DNA from 2 places in the Yinghuangia aomiensis genome. Region 2 is predicted to be linked to the other one. Evidence: riboswitches for the same ligand, from Rfam matches in the RefSeq annotation. Region 2 holds a riboswitch; the other holds the start of a gene.
What was found. Region 2 has a riboswitch for FMN ahead of ribB (3,4-dihydroxy-2-butanone-4-phosphate synthase). Riboswitches for the same ligand answer to the same signal wherever they lie in the genome.
Positions count from the first base shown of each region.

Region 1: it holds a riboswitch for FMN, as region 2 does, so the genes downstream of both, ribD (bifunctional diaminohydroxyphosphoribosylaminopyrimidine deaminase/5-amino-6-(5-phosphoribosylamino)uracil reductase RibD) here and ribB (3,4-dihydroxy-2-butanone-4-phosphate synthase) in region 2, are expected to answer to the same signal.

Region 1 is NZ_BAABHS010000018.1:102,196-105,587, reverse strand. It holds gene ABEA93_RS24715 (riboflavin synthase) at 1-365, opposite strand, end outside; gene ribD (bifunctional diaminohydroxyphosphoribosylaminopyrimidine deaminase/5-amino-6-(5-phosphoribosylamino)uracil reductase RibD) at 367-1,509, opposite strand; FMN riboswitch at 1,694-1,839, opposite strand; gene rpe (ribulose-phosphate 3-epimerase) at 2,048-2,737, shown strand; gene ABEA93_RS24700 (hypothetical protein) at 2,793-3,392, opposite strand, start outside.
Region 2 is NZ_BAABHS010000027.1:40,836-44,227, forward strand. It holds gene ABEA93_RS30415 (transketolase) at 1-290, opposite strand, end outside; gene ABEA93_RS30420 (sugar-binding transcriptional regulator) at 505-1,455, shown strand; FMN riboswitch at 1,551-1,678, shown strand; gene ribB (3,4-dihydroxy-2-butanone-4-phosphate synthase) at 1,831-2,508, shown strand; gene ABEA93_RS30430 (sugar phosphate isomerase/epimerase family protein) at 2,629-3,392, opposite strand, start outside.

The DNA of each region.
Region 1 (3,392 bases), on a different contig from region 2:
TCCCAGTGCTCGCCTGGGGTGCGGGAGAGGACGGTGCCCATGCCGTCGACGTGGCCTTGGACGAGGTGGCCGCCGAGGCGTCCGCCGAGTTCCATCGGGCGTTCGAGGTTGACGCGCGAACCGGGTTCGAGGGCGCCGAGGCTGGAGCGCTTGAGCGTTTCGGCCATGACGTCGGCGGTGAAGGTGGCGTCGGCGGGGTCGATCTTCTCGTCGACGACGGTCAGGCAGACGCCGTTGACCGCGATGGAGTCGCCGTGCCGGGCGCCGGCGGTGACGACGGGGCCGTGCACGGTCAGGCGGGCGGAGTCTCCGAGCTGCTCGACGGAGACGATCTCGCCGAGTTCCTCCACGATTCCGGTGAACACGCTAGGACTCCTTCACGGGCTGGGCTGCGGGCTGGTTCGCGACGGGCTCGTCGGACGGGGGCCGGGCGGGGCGTGCGGTGATGCGGATGTCGCCGCCGAAGCGGTCGGTTTCCGTGTCGTCGACGGTGAGGCGCAACGCGTCGGCGATGGTGGAGATTCCGGCGGGGCCGAGGGCGGTGGGGCCGGCGCCGAGGAGGACGGGGGCGAGGTAGGCGACGACCTTGTCGACGAGCCCGGCCGCGGCGTAGGCGCCGGCGAGGGTGGGGCCGCCTTCGAGGAGGACGGAGCGGACGCCGCGGGCGTAGAGCGCTTTGTTGAGGGCGTCGAGGTCGAGTCCGCCCGCGGCGGCGCGCGGCAGCGGCAGGATCTCGGCGCGGCCGGCGATCCGGTCTGCGAGGGCCCGGGCGGTGGCGGCGGGCAGGTCGTCGGCGACCGCGACGAGGGTCGGTGCGGCGTCGTCGAGGACGCGGGCGCCGGCCGGGATGCGGGCGTGGGTGTCGACGACGACGCGCAGCGGCTGGCGGACCGGGCCGTCGGTGCCGCGGACGGCGAGGTGGGGGTCGTCGGCGAGGAGGGTGCCGGATCCGGCGACGACCGCGTCGACCCGGGCGCGGAGCCGGTGGACGTCGGCGCGGGATGCGGCGGAGCTGATCCAGCGGCTGGTGCCGTCGGCGGCGGCGATGCGGCCGTCGAGAGTGGCGGCGTACTTCCAGGTGGTGAAGGGGCGGCCGAGGCGGGCGGCGGTCAGCCAGGCTTCGTTGCCGCGCGCGGCTTCGGCGGCGAGGACGCCGCTGTGCACCTCGACCCCGGCCGCGCGCAGCATGGCGGCGCCGCCGGAGGCGTTGGGGGTGGGGTCGGAGACGGCGTAGAAGACGCGCGCGATTCCGGCGTCGATGAGCGCTTGGGCGCAGGGCCCGGTGCGGCCGGTGTGGGCGCACGGTTCGAGGGTGACGATCGCGGTGCCGCCCCGGGCCCGGTCGCCCGCGGCGCGGAGCGCGGCGACTTCGGCGTGCGGGCCGCCGGCGACTTCGTGGAAGCCCTCGCCGGCGATGTCGCCGTGCGCGTCGAGAACGACGCTGCCCACGACGGGGTTGGGGCTGGTGGTGCCGAGGCCGCGTGCGGCCAGGTCGATCGCGCGGCGCATGTGCGCCGCGACGTCGATCGCCGCGTCGACCCCTTCGGGGGTGGGACCCGCCTCGCCGGACACCCGGACTCCTCCGCATCTCGCGACGCGTGGACCGGGGCGGGGTTTGCGGGCATGCCGCGGGAAGGCAGGACGACGCAAACCTCGGCATGGGGCAGGGTAGCCCGCATGGCGAAGTCGGCCGCCGCGCGCTGCCTCCCATCCGGACTTTCACCGTCGGTACCGGAATTCCACCGGTTCAGCCGATCGGCGCCTCCGGGATGGAGGACGCTGACCGGGTCGCGGACTTTTACCGCCGGTTCGGATTTTCACCGACCCCGGAGCGCGCGTACGTGACATTCGTACACCTCGAAGTGTGCCACGCCTGCCTGCGGACTTGACCTTGCCGCTTCTGTGTGTTCCATCACGCACACTCAGTGCAGTCGGCCGAACACCTGACGCACCGTCAGGATCCGGGGTGTCCGGCGGGATGTCCGGCAGTCGGAATATCGGCCCATCCGATTCCAGCCATCGGGCGCGGGGATGGCACCCTGTCCCCATGGCCCCCGTTCAGATCTCGCCCAGCATCCTGTCCGCGGACTTCGCGCGTCTCGCCGACGAGACCGCCAAGGTCGCCAACGCCGACTGGCTCCATGTCGACGTGATGGACAACCACTTCGTCCCCAACCTCACGCTGGGCCTGCCCGTCGTGGAATCCATCCTCAAGGCCGCGGACACCCCCGTCGACGCGCACCTGATGATCGCGGACCCGGACCGCTGGGCGCCCGCCTACGCCGAGGCCGGCGCGGGCAGTGTCACCTTCCACGTCGAAGCCGCCGCCGCGCCGGTCCGCCTCGCCCGCTCGATCCGCGCGGCCGGCGCCCGCGCGTCGATGGCGCTCAAGCCGGCCACCCCGATCGAGCCCTTCGAGGACCTGCTGCCGGAACTCGACATGATCCTCGTGATGACCGTCGAACCGGGCTTCGGCGGCCAGAAGTTCCTCGACATCATGCTCCCGAAGATCCGCCGCACCCGGGAACTCATCGGCAAGCACGGCCTGGACATGTGGCTCCAGGTCGACGGCGGGGTGTCCGCGGAGACGATCGAGCGCTGCGCGGAAGCCGGCGCCGACGTGTTCGTCGCCGGGTCCGCGGTGTACGACGGCCGCGACCCGGGCGCCGCGGTCGACAAGCTCCGCGCGCTCGCGAACGACGCCACCACGAAGGCCGCCTGGGCCTGCGCCCACTGACCCGGAACACCGCGAAGCGGGTGCCGCCGGAATCTCCGACGGCACCCGCTTCCGGCTATCGGGCGGCCTTCACCTCGACGCCGCGCCGATCGGTCCACTCGACGATCGCGCGTACTTCGCGCCCGCGCCGCCACGCCTCGGACGCCACCGCGTAGCCCAGCACGACGGCCATCCCGATCAGGTGCTCCCGCCCGGCGAGGTTCGGCTTCCACGCCACCTCGGCGATCATCAGCCCCCACACCACGGCCATGAGCGTCCACGCCCGGTCGGCCCAGGCGATCGCCACGACCAGGCCGACGACCGCCGCCGACGGCCCCGTGTCGAACACGTGCGCCAGCCGCGGTTCGATGCCGAGGATCCGGTCCGGCCCGAGCGCGACCATCCCGCGCGCCGCGAGCGTCCCGGCGAGCGTCGCCAAATAGGCCACGAACAAGGTCCGCCGGATCCCGAACGTCAGTTCACCGAGACCGAACACGATCAGCACCTGCGCCAGCGCGCCCCACACCGGCAGATCCGGCGCGGGCACGAACAGCGACACGGGGGTCCGCAGCAGCGCCAGCCACACCGGCTGGTCGGCCCGCACCCCGCCCAGGTCGTGGGTCACCGCGGCACCCCACGGAACGTGCTGCACCAGATGGAAGAACGCGACCAGCAG
Region 2 (3,392 bases):
CCCGCACTGTGCCCCTTGCTCAGCACGAAGCGGTCGCGGTCCACCGAGTCGGGCCGCTCGGGGTCATGCCGGAGTACCAGGTGGTAGAGCACCGTCAGGATGTCGATCGCGGAGAAGTCTCCTCCGATATGCCCCAGTCCGGCGCGGCGGATCATCTCCAGATCACGACGGCGGATCGCGTTCGCGGCGGCGGCGAGCCGCGCGTTCCGCTCGACTGGGGTGGCTTCCACCAGGGACTGCCGGAGTTCACGCAGCCGGTCGCTGCTTCCGGGAACCGCCTTCAGCGTCATGTGAATACCTATTCACTCATGAATGTTGATGCAGGCTCACGCTAACCTCGGGTGCGTCGCGTCGTCAACGACGCCTCGACCACCTGGTGGCGCCCCTGGTCAGGGCACCCGGGGTGTTCACGGAGATGCGCACAGCCGCGCGTCAGTACAGTTGTGCGCCACAGCCGACGCGGGCCCCACGGCGTCCGGCATGGCCGAAAGGACACGAGGAGCAATGGCGTCGGCCGAAGAGCTGCGGATCATGACGCGGGTCGCGCACATGTACTACACCGAGCACATCCGCCAGCCGCAGATCGCCGCGCGCCTCGGGCTGTCGCAGGCCCGGGTCTCCCGGTTGCTGAAGAAGGCCGAGACCGAAGGCATCGTGCGGATCACCGTGGCGACTCCGCCGGGCACGCATCCGGACCTCGAGGACGCGCTGCAGCAGCGCTACGGCCTCAAGCTCGCCCTGGTCGTCGACGCCGCCGAGGACGACGAACAGCACATCATCAACCGGCTCGGCCCGGCCGCCGCCTACTACCTCGAAGCCACGCTCCGCTCCGGGGACGTCGTGGGCATCTCGTCGTGGAGTGCTTCCCTTTTGGCCACCGTGGATGCGATGCACCCGCTGCCCAACCTGACCGAGGTACGCGTGGTGCAGATTCTCGGCGGCATCGGCGACCCGGCGGCCGCCGAACACGCCACTCGATTGACCGACCGCATGGCCCGCCTCGTCGGAGGCGAGGCCGTGCACCTGCCCTCGCCGGGAGTCGCGGGATCCGCCGCCAGCGCCAAGGCGCTGCGGGAGGACCCCTTCGTTTCGGCCGCGACGGACCTGTTCGACGAACTCACCCTTGCGTTGATCGGCATCGGCGCGCTCGAGCCGTCCCGCGTGGTCGCCGCCAGCGGCAATGTCTTTTCCGCCGAGGAACTCGACGACCTGCGTGCCGCAGGCGCGGTCGGCGACGTGTGCATGCGCTTCTTCGACGCCGACGGACGCCCCGCGGACTCCGCGACCGCGGACCGCGTCATCGGCATCGACCCGGAACGCCTGCGCGCCGCACCGCGCAGCGTTGCCGTGGCCGGCGGGCGGCGCAAGACCGAGGCGGTGCGCGCGGCCTTGCGCGGCGGGCTCGCCAACGTTCTCATCACCGACCACTTCACGGCCCGCCGCCTGACGGACTGAGGCCGACTGCACCGAGCGGCACCCGTGAGCTTGGCCACTCGGTGTGGCTGACGGACGTCGACTGTGTGAATATCTACGCAGCAGCAAATTTCCATACGCGTTGGCGGGGTTCGGTGGAATTCCGAACCGGCGGTGACAGCCCGCGACCCGGTCGAGCGATCGATCGGCTGACCCGGTGGAACTCCGGGGCCGACGGTGAGAGTCCGGAAGAGAGTCCGCGCGTAGGCGATGACGCACATCCGGCGAAGTCGGCGTCCGCAGGGAGAGGAGCGTCTCCCCGTGCCGAGCCCGCCGTGCGTCCTCGCTGTGCCGTTTTGCGGCGCTCCCACCCCGCCGAGCCCGGACCACCGAGCGCCCCAGCGGGAAGGAAGCACCATGAACCAGCCGGACACCCTCGCCCCCGACATCGCCCTCGATTCGATCGAAGAGGCGATCGCGAGCATCGCCGTGGGGCGCGCGGTCGTCGTCGTCGACGACGAGACGCGCGAGAACGAGGGCGACCTGATCTTCGCCGCGGAACACGCGACCCCCGAACTGGTCGCGTTCATGGTCCGCTACACATCCGGGTACGTCTGCGTGCCGCTGCTGCCGGAAGCCTGTGACCGGCTCGAACTTCCGCCGATGTACCACACCAACCAGGACCGGCGCGGAACTGCGTACGCTGTCGCCGTCGACGCCCGCGAAGGCGTGGCCACCGGAATTTCCGCCGCCGACCGCGCCCGAACCATCCGCCTGCTCGGTTCCCCCGCAACCAGCCCGGGCGACCTGTCCCGCCCCGGCCACGTCGTCCCCCTGCGTGCCGATCCGGGCGGCGTTCTCGCCCGTCTCGGCCACACCGAGGCGACGATCGACCTCGCTCGCCTCGCCGGCTGTGAACCCGCCGGCGTGCTGTGCGAACTGGTCAACGACGACGGCACCATGATGCGCTTGCCCGAACTGCGTGCGTTCGCGGACAGGTTTGGTCTGCGGCTGGTGAGCATCGCCGACCTGGTGGCCTACCGGCAGCGCATCGGTGACACCGCAAGCAGCCGTCGAGTGGACCCGCTCGGCTGACGCCGCTGCGGCATCCGCACCGCATCGAGCGGTCGGGCGGTCGGGCGGGGAGACCCTCAGGGGGCACCCCGCCCGCTCCGACATCACCCAGGCGTCAGCCCGACGCGCCACGGCATGCCGCTAGGCGTACGAGCCGGCCTCGGCAACAGCTGCCCACCAAATGTGCTGCACCGCAAGGGCATCCTGTGCGCGGCGCGCATCGCGCACCGCGGCGAGGTCGGCCCCGTCCACGACGGCGTCCAGCCACCGGATCGTCCGGATGCTGTGGGACAGCGCCGCGACCGGGTCCTCGCGGAAGGGGAACTGGTCCAGCAACACCGGCTGTTCCCAGCCGATCTCGCGCAGGGCGAGCAGGAACTCCAGGGTTTCGAACAGGTGCACCGACGCGACCGGAAGATCGTCGTCCCAGGCGCGCCAGTTGTCGTTCAGCTCTGCGGACACCAATTTGCCGTGTCGGTGCACCAAATGCAGCGCTTCCGCGGGGCTCTCGCCGGCCATCAGCGAATGGCCGAAGTCGAGAACGATCCCGACGTTGTCCACCCCGGAGGCCGCGATCGCCAGCAGCGTCTTCGCCGCGTTGCCCAGCGTGATCTGCACGCGCGGTTCCTTGGGCTTGTACTCGATGGCGAACTGCACGTCCGGATGTTCGGCGGCGAGTTCGCGCACCGTGTCCACCGTCAGATCCCACATCTGTGCATGGTCCACCTGCCCCGGCATGTCGAATCCGTCCTGGCCGGGCCAGAACTTCACATAGCCGGCGTCCAGTACCCTCGCGACCTCCACCGCCGCGCGCACCCGCTCCTTCGCGGCCTCACGCACCGCAGGGTCGGGATTCGTAAAGGCTCCACGCGCGAACTGCCGCGTATAGATGTGCGGAGTGACGG